2 regions of the Streptomyces sp. NPDC058008 genome follow, and region 2 is predicted to be linked to the other one. Evidence: riboswitches for the same ligand, from Rfam matches in the RefSeq annotation. Region 2 holds a riboswitch; the other holds the start of a gene.
The links. Region 2 has a riboswitch for glycine ahead of gcvP (aminomethyl-transferring glycine dehydrogenase). Riboswitches for the same ligand answer to the same signal wherever they lie in the genome.

Region 1 (11,383 bases), on a different contig from region 2:
GCCCGAGATCGCGAAGACGAAGATCCCGACGAGGTCGAGCGCATGCTGGACGGAGGGGGTGAAGAGTTCGTAGAGCACCGGGCAATTGTGCCGGTCCTACTCCTTCGGCTTGTCCTCCGCGTCGGTGGCCGGTGCGGCGGCGGCCCTGCCCTCGGGGGCGGGGGCCTCCGCCGGCTCGTCCGGAGCGGCGGACCCGTCCGACGCGGCGGGCTCCTCGGAAGCGGCAGGTCCGGCCGCCTCGGTCCCGTCCGGAGCGGCCGTCGCCGTCCCCTCCGGAGCCGGAGCCCCGTCCGGGGCGGTGGTCTCCTCCGGAGCGGTGCTCTTCTCCGGGGCGGTGGTCTCCTCCGAAGCGGCGGTCTCCTCCGAAGCGGCGGTCTCCTCTGAAGCGGTGCTCTTCTCCGGAGCGGCGGGCTCTTCCGAAGCGGCGGTCTCCTCCGAAGCGGTGCTCTTCTCCGGAGCGGCGGGCTCTTCCGAAGCGGCGGTCTCCTCCGAAGCGGTGCTCTTCTCCGGAGCGGCGGGCTCTTCCGGAGCGGCGGGCTCGGCGCCCTCCGCCCCGGCTTCACCGGCGTCCGGCTCCGCCGCGGCCTTCGGTGCCACCGTGATGACGTCCGCGACGAGCGGCGCGTCACCCGGAGCCTGGTCCTCGCCGTTCTCCGGGTGATGGCAGGCCACCTGGTGCCCGGTCTTCAGCTGGAGCAGCGGCGGCTCGGTCGTCCCGCAGATCCGCGTGGCCTTCCAGCACCGGGTGTGGAAGCGGCAGCCCGACGGCGGGGAGATCGGAGACGGCACGTCGCCCTTGAGCAGGATGCGGTCGCTCCTGGCACCGCGCCTGCGCGGGTCCGGCACCGGCACGGCGGACATGAGCGCCTTGGTGTACGGGTGCATGGGCGCCTCGTACAGCGACGTACGGTCCGCGAGCTCGACGATCTTGCCGAGGTACATGACCGCGATCCGGTCCGAGACGTGGCGGATGACCGACAGGTCGTGCGCGATGATCATGTACGTGAGCCCGAGCTCGTCCTGGAGGTCGTCCAGCAGGTTCACCACCTGCGCCTGGATCGACACGTCCAGCGCCGAGACCGGCTCGTCGGCGACGACCAGCTTCGGCTTCAGCGCGAGGGCCCGCGCGATGCCGATGCGCTGGCGCTGGCCGCCGGAGAACTCGTGCGGATAGCGGTTGTAGTGCTCGGGGTTGAGCCCCACCAGCTCCAGGAGGCGCTGGACCTCGGCCTTCACGCCGCCCTCGGGCTTGACGCCCTGGAGCCGGAAGGGGGTTCCGACGATCCCGCCGACCGTGTGGCGCGGGTTCAGCGAGCCGTAGGGGTCCTGGAAGATCATCTGGATGTCACGGCGCATCGGCCGCAGCCGCCCCGCCGACATGTGGGTGATGTCGCGGCCCTGGAACTCGACCTTGCCGCCCGTCGGTTCCAGGAGGCGGGTCACCAGCCGGCCCATGGTCGACTTGCCGCAGCCGGACTCACCGACGACGCCGAGGGTCTCCCCCGGGCGCACGTCGAAGGTGAGGCCGTCCACGGCCTGGACCGCGCCGACCTTGCGCTTCAGCACGCCCTTGGTGATCGGGAAGTGCTTGACCAGGCCCTCGACCTTGAGGAGCGGCTCGGACCCGGACCCGTCCGACCCGGCCGCGGCGGACGCGGGAGTCTTCTCGTTCAGATCAGTCACAGCTTCGGCGCAATCTCTTCGGTCCAGATCCGGTCGCGCTGCTCACGCGACATGTGGCACGCGGAGTAGTGCCCGTCGCTGACCTGTTGCAGCTCGGGACGCTCGGTGCGGGTGATGTTGTCCGGCGGGACGTCCGCGTACGGGCAGCGCGGGTGGAAGGCGCATCCCGACGGGACGTTGATGAGGCTGGGCGGCGAGCCCTTGACCGGGATGAGCCGGTCGGTCTGCTCCCGGTCGATGCGCGGCATCGAGCCGAGCAGGCCCCAGGTGTAGGGGTGCTGGGGCTCGTAGAACACCTTCTCCGAGGCCCCGCGCTCGATGCAGCGTCCCGCGTACATCACGAGCAGGTTGTCCGCGATCTCGGCGACGACGCCCAGGTCGTGGGTGATCATGACGACCGCGGAGCCGAACTCCTTCTGCAGGTCGCGGATGAGGTCGAGGATCTGCGCCTGGACGGTGACGTCGAGGGCGGTCGTCGGCTCGTCGGCGATGAGCAGCTGCGGGTTGTTGACCAGGGCCATGGCGATCATCGCGCGCTGGCGCATGCCGCCGGAGAACTGGTGCGGGTAGTCCTCGTAGCGGCGGTGCGGCTCGGGGATCCCCACCCGGTCGAGCATCTCGATCGCGCGCTTCTTCGCGGTCTTCTTGTCGACCTTGTTGTGGACCCGGTGGGCCTCCACGATCTGCGCGCCGATGCTGTAGTACGGGTGCAGGGCGGACAGCGGGTCCTGGAAGATCATGGCCATCTTCTGGCCGCGCAGCCGGCGCACGCGCTCGGGGCCCGCGCCGATGAGCTCCTCGCCGTCGAGCCAGATCTCACCGGAGATCCGGGCCCGCTCCGAGGTGTGGAGGCCCATGATGCCCAGCGAGGTCACGGACTTGCCGGAGCCCGACTCGCCCACGATGCCGAGGGTCTGGCCGGCCTTCAGGTCGAAGCTGACGCCGTCGACGGACTTGACCAGACCGTCGTCGGTGTCGAAGTGCACGCTGAGGTCGCGTACGGAGAGGAAGTCCTTGCCGTCACCGGACCGAGGGGCCGGGACGGTGTCCGCCGCCGGGGAGTCCTTCTTGATTGCGTCGCTCATGAGAGCCTCACCCGGGGGTCGATCGCGGCGTACACGAGGTCCACCAGCAGGTTGCAGATGACGATGAAGAAGGCGGCCACCAGGGTCACGCCCATCACCTTGGGCAGGTCGGCGGTGGTGACGCCCTGGATGGCGAAGGCACCCAGCCCCTGGAAGGAGAAGACGCGCTCGGTGATGACCGCGCCGCCGAGCAGCAGGGCGAAGTCCATGCCGAAGATGGTGACGAGCGGGGTGAGCGCGGAGCGCAGCCCGTGCTTGACGACCACCTTGCGTTCCTCCAGGCCCTTGGCCCGGGCGGTTCTGATGTAGTCCTCGCCCATCGTCTCCAGCATCCCGGCCCGGGTGAGCCGGGCGTAGAGCGCGGAGTACAGCAGGGCGAGTGTGCACCAGGGCAGGACCAGGCTGCCCGCCCACTGGACGGGGTTCTCCGCGAACGGGACGTACTCCCCGTTGCCGAACAGGGCCAGGACGACGAGGCCGGTGAAGAACATCGGCAGCGAGACGCCGGCGAGGGCGACGCCCATGGAGAGGCGGTCGAAGACCGAGCCCCGCTTCAGTGCGGAGAGGACACCGATCGCGACACCGGAGACGACCCACAGGACCGCGGCACCGACGGCCAGCGACAGCGTGACCGGGACGCGGTCGACGAGCTGGGGCCAGATCTCGGTGTGGGTCTTGAAGGAGTAGCCGAAGCACGGGGCGTTGCAGGTGACCGGGTCGGGGCCGAACTGGTAGTCGGCGCCTACGACGATGCCCTTGACGAAGTTCCAGTACTGGAGGTACAGGGGCTGGTCGAGCCCCAGGTTCTTCTTGACCGCGGCGATGACGTCGGGGTCGGGGCTCTTCCCGACGTACTGGGCGGCCATCGAGTCGAGGGTCTGCCCGCCGAGGCGGGGCACCAGGAAGAAGATCGCGAACGTGACTGCGCTGACCACCAGCAGCAGCAACACCGCGGCGAATACGCGTCGGATGATGTACGCAGCCACAGCCGTGCGGCGCCGGGCGGGCGGACGGGGTACGCCCGCCGGCCCGGCGCCTTCACCTGCCTTTCAAGGGATGCTGTCGATGAACAGGTGTTACTTGGCGGACGTCATCAGCACGTAGTCGTACATGCCGAGGTACGCGTCCGTGACCGTGACGTTCGCCGCGGAGTCCGGGCGGTAGAGCAGGTTCTTGCGGTAGAAGAGCGGAACGACCGAGGCGTTCTCCATGACCTTCTGGTCGACCTCGCCCCACGTCGCGTTGCGCGCCGTGGTGTCGACGGTGCCGATGCCCTTGACCAGGAGTTCGTTGATGGCCTTGTCGTTGAGCTCCATCAGGTTCGTGCCGCCGGAGGGCTTGATGGCCGATCCGTTCACGATCTGGTCGAGGAAGCCGAAGCCGGTCGGCCAGTCGGCGCCCCAGGCCATCATCATCATGCCCGCGTTGTTCTTGTGGACCCAGTCCGGGACACCGGCGAAGTCCGTGAAGTACTTGTCCGCGGGGAACTGCTTGATCTCGGCGGTGATGCCGATCGCCTTCAGGCTGCCCTGGAGCTGCGTGGCGGCGGTGATCTCGTCAGGACGGTCCGAGCGGGCCGTCAGCGTGGTCTTGAAGCCGTTGGGCTGACCGCACTTGGTCAGGTGCTCCTTCGCCTTGGCGACGTCACCCTTGTTGCCCTCGGACGGGTACAGGTCGAACTTCTTGTACCCGGCGACGGTCGGGGGGATGACCGTGGTGGCCGGGTCGCCCTTGACCGAACCGCCGATGGAGTCGACCATGCTCTGCTTGTCCACGGCGTACTGGACGGCCTTGCGGCACTCGGCGTTGTCGAACGGCTTCACGTTGACGTTCAGCGCCAGGTACTGGAGGGCGCCGGCGTACGGGTTGTCCGTCTTGGCCTTCTCCGAGGCCTTGACCAGGACCTTGGGCTGGGTCTTGGACTGCAGACCCGTGCCCTCGGCACCCACCGTGATCGCGTCACTGAGCAGGTGGTCGTCGATCGTGGTGGCGTTGACGTTGAACTTGAGCTCGACCTTGTCGGCCAGCGCCTTGCGGATCGGGTCCGTCTTCGGGTCCCACTCCGGGTTGCGGACCAGCGTCGCGCCCTTGCTCTCGTCGTACGCCGAGAACTTGTACGGACCCGAGGAGACCATCTTCTGGACGTAGCTGGCGCCCGTGTCGGCCTTCTGCTGGACCGGCGCGGTCTGCGAGAAGGCGGCGAGGTAGTCCATGTCCGCGAACGGCTTGTTGAGCTTGAAGACGATCGTGTAGTCGTCCGGCGTCTCGATGGACTTGAGGCCCTCGGGCGACTTGTCCTTGTACGGGCCCTTGTAGGTGTCGCCGCCCTCGAGGTACGCCTTGAAGTACGTCGGGCCGTTGGACAGGGCCTCCGGCGCGAAGTTGGAGCGCTCGACGGCGTACTTGACGTCCTTCGAGGTGACCTCGGTGCCGTCCTCGTACTTCACGCCCTTGCGGAGCGTGTACGTCCAGGTCTTGGCGTCCGCGCTGGCCTTGCCGAGGCCCGTGGCGAGGTCGGGGACGACCTCCAGGCTCTCCTTGCCGGCGGCCGGCTTGAAGGTCACCAGCGAACGGCCGTACAGGCGGGAGAAGTTCTGCACCCAGCCGTAGTACGTGTTACCGGGGTCCAGGGAGTCGGGACCGCTCGCGTGCTCCAGCGTGACCGTCCCCCCCTTCTTGTCGGTCTGGTTGACGATGCTGGTCAGACCGGCGTCAGCCTTGACGTTGCCCCCGCCGCCGTTGCTGTCACCGCCCGAGTCACTGCTGCTGCACGCCGATGCGCCGAGCGACACCGCCACGGCCACGGCTATGGCCGCTGCTGTCTTTCTGTTCTGCATGCTGAGGAAAGCCCCCTCGCTAGTCCGGTGCGGCACTGCCGCGATTACTTGCCACGAGGGTCGAGTGCGTCACGCAGCCCGTCCCCCAGCAGATTGAAGGCCAGCACGGTGATGAAGATCGCCATACCGGGGATGACCATGAACATCGGGTCCACCTCGTAGAGGTCGACCGCCTGCGTGAGCATGCCGCCCCAGGACGCCTGCGGCGGTGCGATGCCGACGCCGAGGAACGACAGGGAGGCCTCGAAGAGGATGTTCGTGGGGATCAGCAGCGTCGCGTACACGAGGATCGGCGCGATCAGGTTCGGCAGCAGCTCGCGGAAGAGGATGAACGGGCCGCGGGCGCCCAGCGACCTGGCGGCCTCGACGAACTCGCGCTCGCGCAGCGACAGGGTCTGCGCACGGACGATGCGGCCGATGTAGGGCCAGCTGAAGAAGCCGATCACGAAGATCAGGACCGCGATCCGCAGCGTGAGCCCTTCCATCCCGAAGGCGTTGCCCTGCAGGGAGGCGGAGATGGAGATCGCGAAGAGGAGCAGCGGGAAGGCGAGGAAGGTGTCCATCAGGCGGCTGATGAAGCTGTCGACCCAGCCGCCGTAGAACCCGGCCACGACGCCCATCACGACGCCGATGACCACGGAGAGCAGCGTGGAGCCGACGGCGACCACGAGCGAGACCCAGGATCCTTCGAGGATGCGGGCCAGGATGTCGCGTCCGGTCTGCGGTTCCACCCCCAGGGGGTGGTCCCAGCTGATGCCGCCGAGGGCGCCCTTGGGCGCCAGCATGACGGGATCGACCAGGCTCTGGTTGAACGCGTTCGGGTCGAGCCCGAGGAGTGACTGGAGCGGCTTGGACAGCACCGCGGTGAGGATCAGCAGCACGACAACGATGCCACCGGCCATCGCGGCCTTGTCCCGCTTGAAGCGCGTCCAGGCGATGCGGCCGAGCGAACGGCCCTCGATCTCCTTGCGCCCGGCGCCTTCCAGCACCGTTTCGGGCCGCGCGTCCGCCCCGGTGGTCTCGATCGGTGCCGTCATTGCGCTGGAGACCCCTCTCGGCCGACGGTGGCCGGCCTGTGACCGCCGCTGTAGCGGCTCTTACGAAACGTGACACAAGTGGTGATGTGCGGCCGAACGGCCCCTGTTTGAAAGAGGGGTGCGCCGGGCATGGACCACCTGCTGGTGTGGAGTCTTCAGTCACTTCGCGATCACCCGCCAGACCTGACGGGGAATGTTTGCTCAAATGTGATGCTGTCACGGGGCTTCCGTTATGCGGACAGCCGTGCATCCTGAGCGGACCTCTCGGTCACTCATCCGTTATTACGGACATGACACCCAACAGCGCTGAAATGCCTACTGATTGCACCTCGGCGGGCCGGGCCCGCAGGCCTACTCAGTAGGCGTGCGGCGCCGGGCCGGCGGCCGGCGGGTAGCCGTAGGCAGGTGCGGCGGGGGGCGCGGCGTGCGCCTCGCGGTCGTAGAAGGGACGCGAGTTGGCCTTCAGCCACATCGCGACCGGGTCGTACTCGTCGGAGAGCGAGACCGTGGAGACGGGCAGCCCGTCGGGTACGGCACCGATCGACTGCCGCATCATCGCGCGCACCGCGTCGACGGACGGCCGCCCGGTGTCGTAGAGGTCGAGCCCGATCGCGAGGTACGGAACGCCGAGCGCGGGCTGCACCCAGGCGCGGCGGAGCGCGCGCACGGCGGGGGTGCGGTGGGCGTTCTGCGACAGCAGGGCGTAGAACTGCGGGATCTCGACGGCGGGTTCGGTGAGCCGCAGCGGCCCGGCGGGCATCCGGTCCAGGCCCGTGGCGATGCGGCGCAGGTCCAGCCACGGGATGCCGACACCGCCGCCGGGGGCATGCGGGTTGAGCCAGATGCCCCAGCGGTCGGGGAAGAGGGCGCGGGCGATGTCGCGGCCGGTGGTGACCTCGTGGGCCCTGGTCCAGCCGCTGGCCGCGAGCTCCTGGGCGGAGGTCACGCACGGGGCGTAACCCAGGCCGTCGACCTCCATGTTGCCGTACTGGGCGTCGGGGGAGCCCGCCGTGCCGTGCCAGAGCAGCATCCAGACCTGGCCGTCCGCCAGGGACCGCAGCAGCGACTCGTACGCGTCGAGCCGCCCGGGGGTCACTTGGCGAAGCATGTGCTCGACCTGCCCGGCCGCCGCGGTGCCTGACGCACTCACTCTGGGTCCCGCCCCTCTTCGTTCCGCTGTCCCGCAGGCTTCACGGTGCTGTGGTGCCGCTCCCGGGCACACGGGGCGGTCTCGTCATCCAACCAGCTTATGCGCCGCTCCTGACACCGGCTTGACGCCGCGTGGCGTGAGGAGTTCCCGCCGTCAGTGCCCGTCGCGCCGGTAGAACGGGCGCACCTTCTCCAGCATCCAGTCGCCCACCGGGTCCTGTGCCACGTCGAGCAGGACGACGTTCACCGGCCACGGCACCTGGACCCGGCCGAGCGCGCGGCCCAGGGCGTCGAGCGGGGCGCTCTGCTCGGCGGCCTCCCGGACGGTGAACTCGACGCCGACGAAGAGCGCGGGACTGTCCCCCTCGACGCTGGCCAGCGCCCGGCGCGCGGTGCTCACCACTCCGGTCGCCTGGAACTCGGCGGACACGGCGGCGAGGAAGTCGACGGGGTCCTCCTTCCAGTCCGGTTCGTACAGCCGCACCCGGCCGCCGGTGGCGGGACCGTCCAGCGGGGTGCGGCCGGCCCGGCAGAGATCGGCGACGGCGGGGGGCGGCAGGGGAACTCCCACCGCGCCGCCCGGGTTGACGGCTATCCCCACCTGCGGGGGCAGTCCGCGGGCGAACTCGCGTGCGGGCGCCACCGTGAAGGAGAGGTGGGAGCCGACGCACTGGAGGAACTGCGCCTCGGAGCTGAACACGGGGACGTACGCGCCGCCCTCGATGTCGAGCGTCGGCAGGTCGAGGTCGGAGCTGCCGGGTCCGCCGCCGTTCGGCAGGGGGACCCAGACCTGGCTGCGGCCGAGCACCTCGACCAGCCGCCCGCCCGCCCCGGGCACCCCGAGCGACGCGCTGAGCACTTCTTCGAGCTCGTTGGCCGGCCATCCCTGCGACGGGTAGGACGGAGCCTGGGCCTGAGCCGGAATGTCCACGGTGTCTGTGTCCCTTTCTCGCCATGCTGTGCGGCAGAAACCTTAGACCGGCGCACGGCCCGAGGGCAGTGCCGCAGGCGGGGGACCCTCCTGGGACCACCGCACCGTCCAGATTCCGGACAGCCGGCCGGAGGGGCGCGAACTGTGCGTATGCGAACGGTGACACGCCTCCGTGCAGTCGTTGTCCGTGGCCGGACGGCCTCGTGCGCTCGGGGAGGGCCGGGCGGGCACCGGCCGCCGGGCGCGTGCTGACGGCCGGGCTCGTGCTGACGGCCGGGCGCGTGCTGACGGCCGGGACCCGCCGCCGGGCGGCCGGTGACGCCCGGGGGGCACCCGGGCGGCCGCCCGCCCGTTCCGGGCTACCCCTGCGGGGGCCGTGCGTCCCGGAAGGTGATCCGGCCGATCGCCGCCGCCGCCTCCCGGTCGAGCAGTACCGCCGAGGCGCACCCCGGCGGCAGCAGCCCGCTCTCCGTGTCGCGCAGCAGCCTGGCGACCGCGCGGCGGTGCCGGGCGAAGGCGTAGCCGGACACGCCCCGCCCCCGCTCCCGCTGCCCCTGCCTGGCCACCCCGGGGGTGACGTCGAGCAGGAGGAGGTGGAGGGTGCCGCCCCGGCGCGCGGCCTCGCGTCCCAGCCACCGCCGCACCCAGGCCTGGGTGCCGCAGTCGTGCACGACGACCGGCCTGCCCGCCCGCAGCGCCCGCCGCAGCCCGGCGTAGTGCGCGGCGCGCACCAGCGGGCGGTAGAGGCCGTACGGGAATAACCCGGGCAGGACGGCCGCCCAGCGCTCCCGGGCATCCTGGGAGTCGATGGCGTGTTCCCGTGCGGTGCGCCGGATCAGGGTCGACTTCCCGCTGCCGGGCAGCCCCGAGACCACGACCACGTCCCCCGCCCCGAAGTCCAGGCCGCGCGGCGCCGGGCCGCCCCCGGCCCGCAGATCACGCACCACCTGTGCGGGGGGCCCGTCGGTCAGCTCCCGGGCGGGCGCGCCGGGCTGCTGGGGCATCGCGCCGGGCACCGCCCCCGCGGTGGCCGCATAGCGCTGCAACGTCATCGCATTCCCCCTGCCGAGTCACTCACGGACCTGCCCAAGAAGTGTAAAGAAAAGGTAATGCGGCACACCAGCTTCCGGCCTCGTGTGCCGGGACCGGTACCCGTCGGGACCGGACGCCCCACTCGTGCCCGATGCGTGCGATGATGACCCCGCCAACTGCATACCGGCCGTTTGAATCCGCGCGGGAGAGTCCCGGTCACCGTGTGCCGGGCGCCGAAGGAGCAAGTTCCTCCCTTGAATCTCTCAGGCCCCGTACCGCGTGGATGAGGCAGATCTGAAAAGCGGGCCGCTGCGCGGTCCCACCCAAGGTGCAAGCCGACCCTGACGGGGCCGACCCGTCAGGACCCTTTCAGGGGCTCTCGGCGAACCTCTCAGGTTCCGATGACAGATGGGGAGGGAACCACCCCCTGTCGTCATGCCCTGGAGCCATGTCCATGAGCACTGCCCCCCGTCTCACCGCCCTCGATGCCCTGCATCGCTCCCTGGGCGCGACCATGACCGACTTCGCCGGCTGGGACATGCCGCTGCGCTACGCCAGCGAGCGCGACGAGCACAACGCCGTACGCACCCGGGCCGGGCTCTTCGACCTGTCGCACATGGGCGAGATCACCGTCACCGGACCGCAGGCAGCGGCGTTCCTGAGCTACGCGCTGGTCGGCAACATCGCCACCGTCGGCGTGGGCCGGGCCCGCTACACGATGATCGTCGCGGAGGACGGCGGGATCCTGGACGACCTGATCGTCTACCGCCTGGACGGCACCGAGTACATGGTCGTCGCCAACGCCGGCAACGCCCAGCTCGTCCTGGACACCCTCACCGCGCGGGCCGGCGGCTTCGACGCCGAGGTCCGGGACGACCGGGACGCGTACGCGCTGCTCGCCGTACAGGGGCCGGACTCCCCCGCCGTACTGAAGTCGGTCACGGACGCCGACCTGGACGGACTGAAGTACTACGCGGGACTCCCCGGAACGGTCGCCGGTGTCCCCGCGCTCATCGCCCGTACGGGTTACACCGGCGAGGACGGTTTCGAGCTCTTCGTGGCCCCCGGCGACGCCGAGCGGCTGTGGACGGCGCTGACGGAGGCGGGCGCGCCCTACGGCCTGATCCCCTGCGGGCTCTCCTGCCGCGACACGCTCCGCCTGGAGGCGGGCATGCCGCTGTACGGCCACGAGCTGACCACGGCGCTGACGCCCTTCGACGCGGGCCTCGGCCGGGTCGTGAAGTTCGAGAAGGAGGGCGACTTCGTCGGCCGCGAGGCGCTCAGCGCAGCGGCCACCCGCGCGGAGACCGCCCCGCCCCGCAAGCTCGTCGGCCTGGTCGCCGAGGGCCGCCGGGTGCCGCGCGCCGGCTATCCCGTGGTGGCCGGCGGGAAGGTCGTCGGCGAGGTCACCTCCGGAGCCCCGTCGCCCACCCTGGGCAAGCCGATCGCCATGGCCTACGTGGACGCGGCGCACGCCGCGCCGGGCACGGAGGGTGTCGGGGTCGACATCCGGGGCACGCACGAGCCGTACGAGGTCGTGGCGCTGCCCTTCTACAAGCGCCGCGCCTGACACGGAGCGCCACGCACGTGACGCAGTCGTGTCTCACACCGTAAGACCACCGTTCATCA
Region 2 (11,383 bases):
TGCTCGGGGATCCCTGATGTCCGGATGTGCACAACTCCACCCCATCAGTCCCCGGGCTCGAAAACATCCCCGGCGCGGCCCATCCGGCATCCCGCAGAAGGCGGGGGTCGCTGCGGGGTTCCTCATCCTTGCGGATGAGATCGCACGGTCGCCGCAGTACACCGGACGGAAGAAGGGCCCCACGAGGGGGCCCTTCCCGGTGTGCGCGCCGCACGGCTCAGTGCTCGTCGGCGAGGATCAGGTACAGCTTCTTGCGGGCGTCGTTGATCACCGTGAGGGCCTTCTGCCGCTGGTCGGCCGAGCCGGTCTTCCAGACCTGGCCGAAAGCCTCCATCAGGCCGAAGCCGGCCTGCCGGATCTCGTTCACGCCTTCCCAGTCGACACCGCGCCCCGCCTCTTCCCAGGGGGCGTCGGGGCCGGACTCGGCCTCGCTCCGGCCCAGGTCGGTGAGGGTGAACAGCTTCTTGCCGCCCTCACTGGCGCTGACGATGAGCCCCTCGTCCTCCAGCAGCTGGAGGGTCGGGTAGACCGAGCCGGGGCTGGGCTTCCAGGCCCCGCCGCTGCGCTCGCCGATCTCCTGGATCATCTCGTACCCGTGCATCGGGCGGTCCGTGAGCAGCGCGAGGATCGACGCGCGTACGTCACCGCGCCTGGCCCTCCCCCTGCCGCCGCCCCGGCCGCGCCCGCCGCCGCCGCCGAAGGGTCCGCCTCCGAACGGCGGGCCGAACGGGCCGAACGCGGCACGGCCGCCTTCGAAGTCCCCCCTGCCGCCCCGTCGTCCGGGGCCGCATCCGTGGTCGTGTCCGTGGTCGTTTCCATGTGAACGCATGACTGCGCTCCCTTCTTCATCGTGGTTACGCGACTCTTCTTCGAACTGTCGCGATGCCTCAACGATATATCGGAAGCTATCGCCTGGCAAGCCCCGCCCGACCTGCGGTGACACCGTCGCGAACGCCCGGGATGCCTCGGACCCGAGCAGCCCCGGCCTCCACGCGGTAGGTCCGCACATGCCGGCCACGGTCCCCGCAGGGTTGTCGGCGCGCTCCTCTAAGGTCGCCCGCATGACTGAACCCGCCTATCTCGCCGCGGTCCGCGCGTCGTACGACACCGTCGCCGCCGCCTACGCCGAGGCCGTCCCGTCCCCTGCGCGGCTGGACCCGTTGTCACGCTCGATGCTGGCCACGTTCGCCGAGCTCGTGCGGACGTCGGGGCTCGGCCCGGTCGCCGACCTGGGGTGCGGGCCGGGCAAGGTCACGGCGTACCTGGCGGAGCTGGGGCTCTCCGTCGTGGGCATCGACCTGTCCCCGAGGATGACCGGGCTGGCCGCCCGGGCGTACCCGGCAGTGGACTTCGCCGTGGGGTCGATGACCGCGCTGCCCGTCCGGGACGGCGTACTCGGCGGCGTCCTGGCCTACTACTCGGTCCACCACACTCCACCGGAGTCGCTGCCCCTCGTGTTCGCGGGGTTCCGTCGGGCACTCGCACCCGGCGGTCATCTGATGGTGGCCGGACACGTGGGGGACGGCGAGACCCTGCGCCCGACCCTGGCGTACGGAGGGCATCCGGTCTCCTACGAGTCCCATCTGGTCCCGCCGGACCGCATCGCCGCTCTGCTCCGGGAGGCCGGCCTGACCGTCACGGCGCGCCTGCTGGAGGCGCCCGCCGAAGGGGCGAGGAGGACGGTCGGCACCTTCCTGGCGCGGAGACCCGAAGAACCGTGAGGGCGCCCGACACCGCCACGGGCCCGACGCCCGGCGAGCCCCGGCCGGGCCGCGCGCGTGCCGCGCGGCCCGGGAGCCGCGCGTCGGCGATTGGCCTTGGACCGCCCGGGGCGGCGGCCCCTACGGTCGGCTCCATGAAGATCCGCATCGTCGACGCGTTCACCGACCGCCCCTTCACCGGCAACCCCGCAGGAGTCGTGATCCTGGACTCCGGGCCGTTCCCCGCGGCGGACCGCCTCCAGCTCATCGCCTCCGAGGTCAACCTCTCGGAGACGGCGTTCCTCCATCCGCTTCCGCCGGGCGGTGAGGCCGACTTCGCGCTGCGCTGGTTCACCCCGGCGGCCGAGGTCGATCTCTGCGGCCACGCGACGCTCGCCGCCGCCCATGTCCTGCACACCACCGGGGCCGCCGTCGGCACGGTGCGCCACGCCACCCGTTCCGGCGTCCTGCGCACCACCGCCCACGACGACGGCACCCTGACACTGGACTTCCCCACCGCGCCGCTGACACCGGTGGCCGCCCCGCCCGGACTCGCCGACGCGCTCGGCGCCGAGCCGCTCTCGCTCCACGACACGGGCGAGCACGTCGGTGACCTGCTGGCGGAGCTGGCCGACGAGGCGGCCGTACGGGCCCTGCGGCCGGACTTCCGCGCGCTCGCCGACTGCTCCCGGCGGGGCGTGATCGCCACGGCGCCGGCCGCGGACCCCACGGGCGGATACGACTTCGTCTCGCGCGGCTTCTTCCCCGCGGTCGGCATCGACGAGGACCCGGTGACCGGCAGCGCCCACACCGCCCTGGCGCCGTTCTGGTCGGCCCGGTTCGGCCGCGACGACCTCGTCGGCCTCCAGGCCTCCGCCCGCGCGGGCCTGGTCCGCACCTCACTGCGCGGCGGGCGGACCCTGCTGACCGGCGGCGCCGTCACCGTGATCGACGGGGAACTGCTCACCGGGCTGTGAGCGGCGGGGGCGGCCGCCCGCCGCTGTGGTGGGGGGCGGACACGGCCGCCCCCCACCCTCACGGGGTGGGCAGCCAGCCCACCTTCCCGGCCAGCAGCGCGTACCCGACGAACGCCCCGATGTCGAGCAGGGCGTGCGCGACGACGAGCGGCCCGACCCGCCCCCAGCGCCTGTACAGCAGGACGAAGACGACGCCCATGACCATGTTCCCGATGAAGCCGCCGATGCCCTGGTACAGGTGGTAGGAGCCGCGCAGCACGGAACTCGCCACCAGGGCCGCCATCGGGGTCCAGCCCAGCTGCCCCAGCCGTCGCAGCAGGTAGCCGACGACGATGACCTCCTCCACCAGGGAGTTCTGCAAGGCGGAGAGAATCAGTACGGGGAATTTCCACCACACGTCGGGCAGGGACTCCGGAACCACCGTCAGGTTGGCTCCGGCGGCCCGCGCCACCAGGTAGAACGCCAGCCCCGCACTGCCGATCCCGGCCGCGACCAGGGTGCCCCGGCGCAGATCCGGCCAGGGCCGGGTGCGGTCGAGACCGAGGGTCCGCAGGCCGGCGCCCTCACGGAGGAGCAGGTGGGCCACCAGCGCGACCGGCACCAGGGCCGAGGCGATGCCGAAGAGCTGCCAGGCCAGGTCGAGCCACGGCCGCCCGGGGGCGTACGACCCGTTGAGCGTCGCCGCCTGGTCCTTCAGGCCGCCCGGTTTCGTCAGTGACCCGACGAAGCTGATCAGGGCGGACACCCCGCTGGCCCCGAGCGAGAGGGCCAGCACGAGCAGGGTCTCCGCCCGGAGGGTCCGCCGGGACACCTCCTCGTGAAGAATGGATTCAGCCACGCGCCCCGCCTCCACCTGTACGGCTGCCGTCAGCCATGCGTCGTCATAGCTTGCCCGACGGAGCCTGCGGGGCGGGACACCGGGCGGACTCCACCTCAGGGTGCGGGAAATCCGACCGGCCAGGTGTGCACCGGCTCACCCACCTGCATCAGCTCGCCGTAGCGCCGGGTGGTGGCCGCCAGCGCGCCCTCCCGTTCGAGGCCCGCCTGAAGGGCCCGGTGGTAGGTGTCGACCTGCCAGGAAGCGCCGTTCGTCCGCAGCCTGCACCGCTCCTCGATCACGCCGAGGTAGCGGTCACGGTCCGAGGGCTCGATGTTCCAGGCGTCGAGACCGGCGGCGGCGAGCGGCAGCAGCTCGTCGCGCACGAGCTCGACGGCGGGCACCTTCGCCACGCCGCCGGAGCGGCCGGGGCGCGGCCAGAGCAGCTCGGCGTCGATCCCGTGGCGGCAGGCGGCGTCGAAGTTCTCGGCCGCCGCCTCGAAGGACAGCCTGGACCACACCGGGCGCGACTCGTCGGCGAGCGCGCGCACCAGCCCGTAGTAGAACGCCGCGTTGGCGATCACGTCGATGACCGTGGGGCCGGCGGGCAGGACCCGGTTCTCCACCCTGAGGTGGGCGACCCCGTCCGCCAGCCCGTACACCGGCCGGTTCCACCGGTAGACCGTGCCGTTGTGCAGCACGAGCTCCGCCAGCGACGGCACGCCGCCCGCGTCGAGGACCTTCAGCGGATCCTCGTCGTCGCGGATGGGCAGCAGGGGCGGGTAGTAGCGCACGTTCTCCTCGAACAGCTCGTACGCCGAACCGATCCACCGCTCCCCGAACCAGGTCCTGGGCCGCACGCCCTGGTTCCGGAGTTCGGGCGGCCGCACGTCCGTGGCCTGCTGGAACAGCGGTGGCCTCGACTCGCGCCACAGCTCCTTGCCGAACAGGAACGGGGAGTTGGCCCCCAGGGCGATCTGGACCGAGGCGATGGCCTGGGCCGCGTTCCAGACGTCCGCGAAGCGGTCCGGCGTCACCTGGAGGTGCAACTGGACCGACGTGCACGCCGATTCGGGAGCGATCGACGCGGAGGTGGAGACGAGCCGCTCGACGCCTTCGATATCAAGGGAGAATTCCTCGCCGCGCGCGGCCGCCATTTGATCGTTGAGAAGTGTGTAGCGGTCGACGTCCGACAGATTCGCCGAAACCAGGTCGTCCCGTCCCAGGGTCGGCAGGATGCCGATCATCACGATCCCGGCGTCGACCTCCGCCGCCTTCCGGTGGGCATACGCGAGCCCGGTGCGCAGCTCCTCGGCCAGCTGATCGAAAACCCGGCCGCTCAGCCGGTGGGGAAGAATATTTACTTCCAGGTTGAACATCCCAAGTTCCGTCTGAAAATCCCGGCTGGCGATGCGCTGGAGCACCTCCGCATTCCGCATCCTCGGCATGCCGTCCGTACCCGCGAGATTCAGCTCGATCTCCAGCCCCATGAGATTCCTGGGACGGTCGAACCTCCGCTCCGACAGGAGCCTCTCCAGCCCGGCCAGGCACTGGGTGAGCTTCTCGCGGTACGCCTGCCGATCGGACGGGGCAAAGGCGCCCGCCACGACCTTCTCGCCCATCGAAGGGTCCCTCCTCGAGTGGGCGGCCCGCGGCACAGGCCGCTCGTATCACGATCGATAATGCCCCGACGAGATGATCCGTAACGCCCCCGCGGCCCACGGACACCCAGTAGTCTGTTGACTGAAGCCGGAGGCACATTCCGAAGGCATGAGGCATATGCAGTTCGCGGGCCGGGGTGCACGGTGGAATCACCGGTGAGTTTCAGCCTACCGCCGCGCCGGGAAAACACCTGGCGACGAGGGTCGGAAGCGGCCCGAATCCACAGATACCACGCAATTCAAAGGCTCGAATCCGCCTTGCGGGCAATACCCGGGACGGCTAGCCGAAACATCGTGTGAACATTTGTCGTATAAACTCTGCGGACGAGGCAGAGAGTTGACGCATCGGCCCGTCCGCCCGTCACCGGCCCTCCTCTGGCCCCGCACGCCGACAGCGCCGTCTGCACCCGCCCACGCATCACCGTGTCTCCGAAGTGAGAGGCGACCCACTATGCCGCTGCATGTTTCCCCGGCCCCCGCGCCCGCACTGCGCAGCGTTCTCGCGGCACTCGGTTCCCCCACCGCAGTCCGCGAGGCCCACACGCCCGCTCTCCGGTCCGTCCAGGGACCGCTGAGCCCCGAACTCCCGCTTCCCGTCCACGTACTGGACAGGATCGTGCCGAACGAGGCCGCGCCGCGCACCCGCCTGGCCGGCTGGCGCTTCCTGATCCGCAGCGCCGAGCGCGCCGTCGCCGCGGCGGACACCATGCTCACCCCCGACGGCTGGACCTTCTCGCACTTCTTCGAGGGCCCTTACATCGTCTCCACCGAACTCGCCGTCAGACAGGCGGAGTCGACGGCGGCGCACTACCAGCCGCGTCTGCTGTCGGTACCCGAGCTGTACATGTTCACGCTGTGGCTGCACCACGACGTCGAGGCCGACGCGGGTGCCGGGGCGCTCGCGCCGACCGACGTGCTGGTGCCCCTGGCACCCGCGCCTCCGGGGATCACCGCCTACCGTCCGCACCGGGTCGCGGACCTGCTCCCGGTCATGACGCTGCGGGTCACCCCGCCGTCCCTTCCGGACCTGCCGGAACTCCCCGGCCTCCTCGGGTCTCCCGCCTGACCCGCCCGCACCACGCGCCCCCGCCGAGAAGCTCGGCGGGGGCGTACGCGTACCCGTCCGGACTAGTCCGGACAGGTCACCCCGAACCATCCGAACGGACAGTCCAGTTGGATTGAACCGTCCGGCCGGGTGACGCGTCATGGGAGGAGAACAGCAGCTGCCGCGAAATCCCTGCGGAGAGACGCCCGTAGGGCAACACTGGACCCGACCGACTTGATACGGGGGCGGCCATGAACACCTCGTCCAGCCGCAGGACACTCGAATCGACGCAGCGAAAGAACCCATCCATGTGCCAGCACCAGCCACCCTGCCCGACCGCTGAATCCAACGACCGTGAAGCCGCACGTCTGATGGCTCACCACCCGGAACAGGGCTGGAGCCTGCTGTGCAACGGCGTCCTGCTCTTCGAGGACACCGGCGAGCTGCTGCCCGACGGGCAGATCATCGCGCCCCACCGTCCGCTGAAGGGCGGCCGGGTGATGAAGGCCGCCTGACCCGGGGCCGAACACGGGGGCCGGCCGGAGAGCACTCCGCACCGGCCCCGACGCGTGTCCGCTCCCCTACTGGTCGTACGCGTCCAGCGGGGGGCACGAGCAGACCAGGTTGCGGTCACCGAACGCGCCGTCGATCCGGCGCACCGGCGGCCAGTACTTGTCCGAGGGCGTGACGCCGGACGGGAAGACCGCCTCCTCGCGGGTGTAGGCGTGGTCCCACTCCCCGCCGAGCGCGGCAGCCGTGTGCGGGGCGTTGCGCAGCGGGTTGTCGTCCGCGCTCCACGCACCGGAGGCGACCTTGTCGATCTCGCCGCGGATGGCGATCATCGTGTCGCAGAAACGGTCGAGCTCGGCGAGGTCCTCGCTCTCCGTGGGCTCGATCATCAGCGTCCCGGCCACCGGGAACGACATGGTCGGCGAGTGGAAGCCGTAGTCGATGAGCCGCTTGGCGATGTCGTCGATGCTGACGCCGGTCGCCTTGGAGATCGGCCGCAGGTCGACGATGCACTCGTGCGCGACGAGACCGGCCGGGCCGTTGTACAGGACCGGGAAGTGCGGTTCGAGGCGCTTGGCGATGTAGTTGGCCGCGAGTACGGCGACCTGCGTCGCCCGCTTGAGCCCCTCGCCCCCCATGAGGCGTACGTAGGCCCATGAGATCGGCAGGATGCCCGCCGAGCCCCACGGGGCGGCCGAGATCGGACCGACGCCGGTCTCCGGGCCCGCCGCGGGCTGGAGCGGGTGGTTGGGGAGGTACGGCGCCAGGTGGGCGCGCACCCCGACCGGACCGACGCCGGGGCCGCCGCCGCCGTGCGGGATGCAGAAGGTCTTGTGCAGGTTCAGGTGGGAGACGTCGCCGCCGAAGTGGCCCGGCTTGGCGAGCCCGACCAGCGCGTTGAGGTTGGCGCCGTCCACGTACACCTGGCCGCCCGCGTCGTGCACCTCGCCGCAGATGTCGGCGACGTGCTCCTCGAAGACGCCGTGCGTGGAGGGGTAGGTGATCATGAGGACGGCGAGCTCGTCCCGGTGCTTCTCGATCTTGGCCCGGAGGTCCTCTATGTCGACCTCGCCGTCGTCGGCGGTCTTCACCACGACGACCTTCATGCCCGCCATCACGGCGCTCGCCGCGTTGGTGCCGTGCGCGGACGACGGGATCAGGCAGACGGTGCGCCCGTGGTCCCCGTTGGCACGGTGGTACGCGCGGACGGCCAGCAGGCCGGCGAACTCGCCCTGGGAGCCCGCGTTGGGCTGGATGGAGACGGCGTCGTAGCCGGTGACCTCCGCCAGGCGCTCCTCCAGCTCACGGATGAGGGTGAGGAAGCCCTGCGCCTGCTCGGCGGGCGCGAAGGGGTGCAGCGCGCCGAACTCGGGCCAGGTGATCGACTCCATCTCGGCGGTCGCGTTGAGCTTCATCGTGCAGGAGCCCAGCGGGATCATGCCGCGGTCCAGCGCGTAGTCGCGGTCGGCGAGCCTGCGCAGGTAGCGCAGCATCGCCGTCTCGGAGCGGTGCTGGTGGAAGACGGGGTGGGTCAGGACCTCGTCGGTGCGCAGCAGGCCCGCGGGCAGCGCGTCGTCGGTCTCCGCGTCCAGGGCCTCGATGTCGCCGCCGGCGCCGAAGGCCGCCCAGACGGCGGCGATCCGGGTACGGGTGGTGGTCTCGTCGCAGGCGATGGAGACGTGGTCGGCGTCGACCAGGCGGAGGTTCACGCCGCGCTCCCGCGCGTCGCCGACGACGTCGGCGGCCCTGCCCGGCACCCGGACGGTGAGGGTGTCGAAGTACGCCTCGTGCACGACCTCGGCCCCGGCGGCCCGCAGCCCCTCGGCCAGGACGACGGCGAAGCGGTGGGTGCGCCGCGCGATCGTCCGCAGCCCCTCGGGCCCGTGGTAGACGGCGTACATGCCGGCCATGACGGCGAGCAGCACCTGCGCGGTACAGATGTTGCTGGTGGCCTTCTCGCGGCGGATGTGCTGCTCGCGGGTCTGGAGGGCCAGGCGGTAGGCCCGGTCGCCGTCCGCGTCGACGGAGACGCCGACGAGGCGGCCGGGCAGGCTGCGGGCGAACTTCTCGCGTACGGCCATGAAGCCGGCGTGCGGTCCGCCGAAGCCCATCGGGACGCCGAAGCGCTGCGTCGTGCCCACGGCGATGTCGGCGCCCAGCTCGCCGGGCGAGGTGAGCAGGGTCAGGGCCAGCAGGTCCGCGGCGACGGACACGATGGCGCCCAGGTCGTGCGCCTGCGCGATGACGGGCTGGATGTCGCGTACGGCACCGGAGGCGCCCGGGTACTGGAGCAGCACGCCGAAGACGCCCCGCTCCGCGATGTCCGCCGGGATCCCCTCGGTGAGGTCGGCGACGACGACCTCCACGCCGGTCGGCTCGGCGCGGGTCTCGATCACGGCGATGGTCTGCGGCAGCGTGTCGGCGTCGACGAGGAAGACGCCGCCCTTCACCTTTCCGACCCGTCGCGCCAGTGCCATGGCCTCGGCCGCGGCCGTGCCCTCGTCGAGGAGCGAGGCCCCCGAGGTCGGCAGGCCGGTGAGGTCGGCGACCATCGTCTGGAAGTTCAGGAGGGCCTCGAGCCGTCCCTGGGAGATCTCCGGCTGGTACGGCGTGTAGGCCGTGTACCAGGCGGGGTTCTCCATGACGTTGCGCAGGATCACCGGCGGGGTGAACGTGCCGTGGTAGCCCAGCCCGATCATCGGTGCGAGCACCTGGTTGCGGTCGGCGAGGCTGCGGAGCTCCGCCAGGACCTCGGCCTCGGTGCGGGCCTCGGGGAGGTTCAGCGCCTCGGCACTCCTGATGACGTCGGGCACAGCGGCCGCGGTGAGCTCGTCGAGGGAGCCGTAGCCGACCTGGGCGAGCATCTTCGCCTGGGCCCCGGCATCGGGCCCGATGTGGCGCTGCTCGAAGGGAATGCCCTGCTCCAGCTGGGAGAGCGGAGTGCGACGGGGGGTCATGATGGAGGCCTCCTGGTCTGCCACGACCTGCGAGGGGCGCCACGGCGTGGCTGCCCGAACGGCCTCCCCCTCTGTCATCTCGACCTGAGAGCTTCACCGGTACCCGCCGCGGCGTACCGGTTTTCACCGTCGGTGAGGGCGGTGCCCGCGGCGGCTGGTGCCGTGCGGATCCCGTCCTGCTTTCCAGAGTGACCTCGTCCGTGCGGTACGGGGGCCTGAGAGATTCCGGGGAGGAGTTGCTCCTTCGGCGCCGCCGGATCGCTCCGGAGGACTCTCCCGCACAGGGTCAGCAGCCGTGTTCCAGCCTACCAGCGGGGCCGGCGCGGGCCGTCTCGAGTGGCCGACGGCCCGGATGTGGCCTTTCGTAGTGCTGTGGAGCAGCCGCGACCACCTGATGCCGTCGTGACCAGTGGGAGGCACCGTGCAGACCGACATCGATCCGCGCAGCCTGATCGGCCGCAAGGCCTTCGACCGTCAAGGTGCCAAGATCGGAACGGTGGACGAGGTCTACCTCGACGACGCCACCGGGGTGCCCGAGTGGGCCGCCGTACGCACCGGCCTCTTCACCCGGGACGCGTTCGTCCCGCTGGAGCCGAGTGAGTTCGTCGACGGCGCTCTGCGCATCCCCTTCGACCGCACCCTGATCAAGGACGCGCCCGACTTCGGGGTGGGCCGCCACCTCTCCCCCGAGCAGGAGCTACAGCTCTACCGCCACTACGGGCTGGACTCGGCCCCCTCCGCCGAACCGGGTCCCGACAGGGACTTCGGAAGGCTCGCGGGCCAGGAGGAGTAGTCCTCCGGGTCCCTCACCAGGGGAAGAGGGCCGGCGGGCCGCAGCTCCGGATCGTCGATGCGGAAGGTGCGCACCCGGCCCGGCCGCGTCCACGGCTGCTCGAAGCGCACGGTGACACGGCCGACACCGCTGCCCTGTACCCAGCCCGGACCGTGGACGTCGTGCTCGACGTCCTGTCCGGCCTGCCAGCGACGGGACGCCTGCGGCTCCCCGTCCTCCGGCGGTTCCCCCGCCCGGCCGGCGGTGCCGCCCGCCTCGTCCGGGGCCTCCGGGACCTCCGGCTCCCCGGCCGCGTGCCCGGCGTCGGCGGCCTGGGCGAACAGGTCCTCCTGCGTGAAGTCCGCCAGCCCCGTGACGCCGACCCCGAGCAGCCGCACCCCACCGGTCGTGTCCACGGCCTCCAGGAGCCGCGCTGCGGCCTCCCTGACGACCGTGGGGTCGTCGGTGGGACCCCGCAGGGTCTCGGACCTGGTGAGCGTCGAGAAGTCGTACCGGCGCACCTTCAGGACGACGGTGCGCCCGGACCGGCCCGCACCGCGCAGCCGCTGCACGCACCGGGCCGCGAGCCGCTCCACCTCGGTCCTGACCCGTACGCGGTCGTGCAGGTCCACGTCGAAGGTGTCCTCGACCGAGACGGACTTGGCGTCCCTCTCGGCGACCACCGGGCGGTCGTCGTGGCCCCGGGCCATGCGGTGGAGGGCGACGCCGTGCGCCCGGCCCAGCAGCCGCACGAGCTCGTCCTCACCCGCCTCCGCCAGGTGGCTGACGAGGGTCATGCCGGCCCGGCGGAGGTGGTCGCCGGTGGCCGGACCCACCCCCGGGAGGATGCGCACGGACATGGGGGCCAGGAGCTCCCGCTCGGTGCCGGGCTCGATCAGCAGCAGTCCGTCGGGTTTCGCCTCCTCGGAGGCGATCTTGGCCAG

Region 1: it holds a riboswitch for glycine, as region 2 does, so the genes downstream of both, gcvT (glycine cleavage system aminomethyltransferase GcvT) here and gcvP (aminomethyl-transferring glycine dehydrogenase) in region 2, are expected to answer to the same signal.

Annotation. Positions count from the first base shown of each region.
Region 1 covers NZ_JBHVQX010000003.1:142,553-153,935, reverse strand. The annotation lists gene ACFVS9_RS04245 (trimeric intracellular cation channel family protein) at 1-78, opposite strand, end outside; gene ACFVS9_RS04240 (dipeptide ABC transporter ATP-binding protein) at 97-1,683, opposite strand; gene ACFVS9_RS04235 (ABC transporter ATP-binding protein) at 1,680-2,768, opposite strand; gene ACFVS9_RS04230 (ABC transporter permease) at 2,765-3,754, opposite strand; gene ACFVS9_RS04225 (ABC transporter substrate-binding protein) at 3,845-5,605, opposite strand; gene ACFVS9_RS04220 (ABC transporter permease) at 5,650-6,642, opposite strand; gene ACFVS9_RS04215 (enhanced serine sensitivity protein SseB C-terminal domain-containing protein) at 6,998-7,792, opposite strand; gene ACFVS9_RS04210 (enhanced serine sensitivity protein SseB) at 7,946-8,722, opposite strand; gene ACFVS9_RS04205 (AAA family ATPase) at 9,082-9,774, opposite strand; glycine riboswitch at 9,947-10,042, shown strand; gene gcvT (glycine cleavage system aminomethyltransferase GcvT) at 10,209-11,324, shown strand.
Region 2 covers NZ_JBHVQX010000055.1:9,388-20,770, reverse strand. The annotation lists gene ACFVS9_RS33555 (Clp protease N-terminal domain-containing protein) at 1-32, opposite strand, end outside; gene ACFVS9_RS33550 (PadR family transcriptional regulator) at 218-829, opposite strand; gene ACFVS9_RS33545 (class I SAM-dependent methyltransferase) at 1,062-1,721, shown strand; gene ACFVS9_RS33540 (PhzF family phenazine biosynthesis protein) at 1,856-2,677, shown strand; gene ACFVS9_RS33535 (CPBP family intramembrane glutamic endopeptidase) at 2,736-3,515, opposite strand; gene ACFVS9_RS33530 (glutamate-cysteine ligase family protein) at 3,611-5,116, opposite strand; gene ACFVS9_RS33525 (hypothetical protein) at 5,607-6,221, shown strand; gene ACFVS9_RS33520 (DUF5999 family protein) at 6,509-6,715, shown strand; gene gcvP (aminomethyl-transferring glycine dehydrogenase) at 6,782-9,667, opposite strand; glycine riboswitch at 9,861-9,956, opposite strand; gene ACFVS9_RS33510 (PRC-barrel domain-containing protein) at 10,089-10,460, shown strand; gene ACFVS9_RS33505 (DNA polymerase IV) at 10,382-11,383, opposite strand, start outside.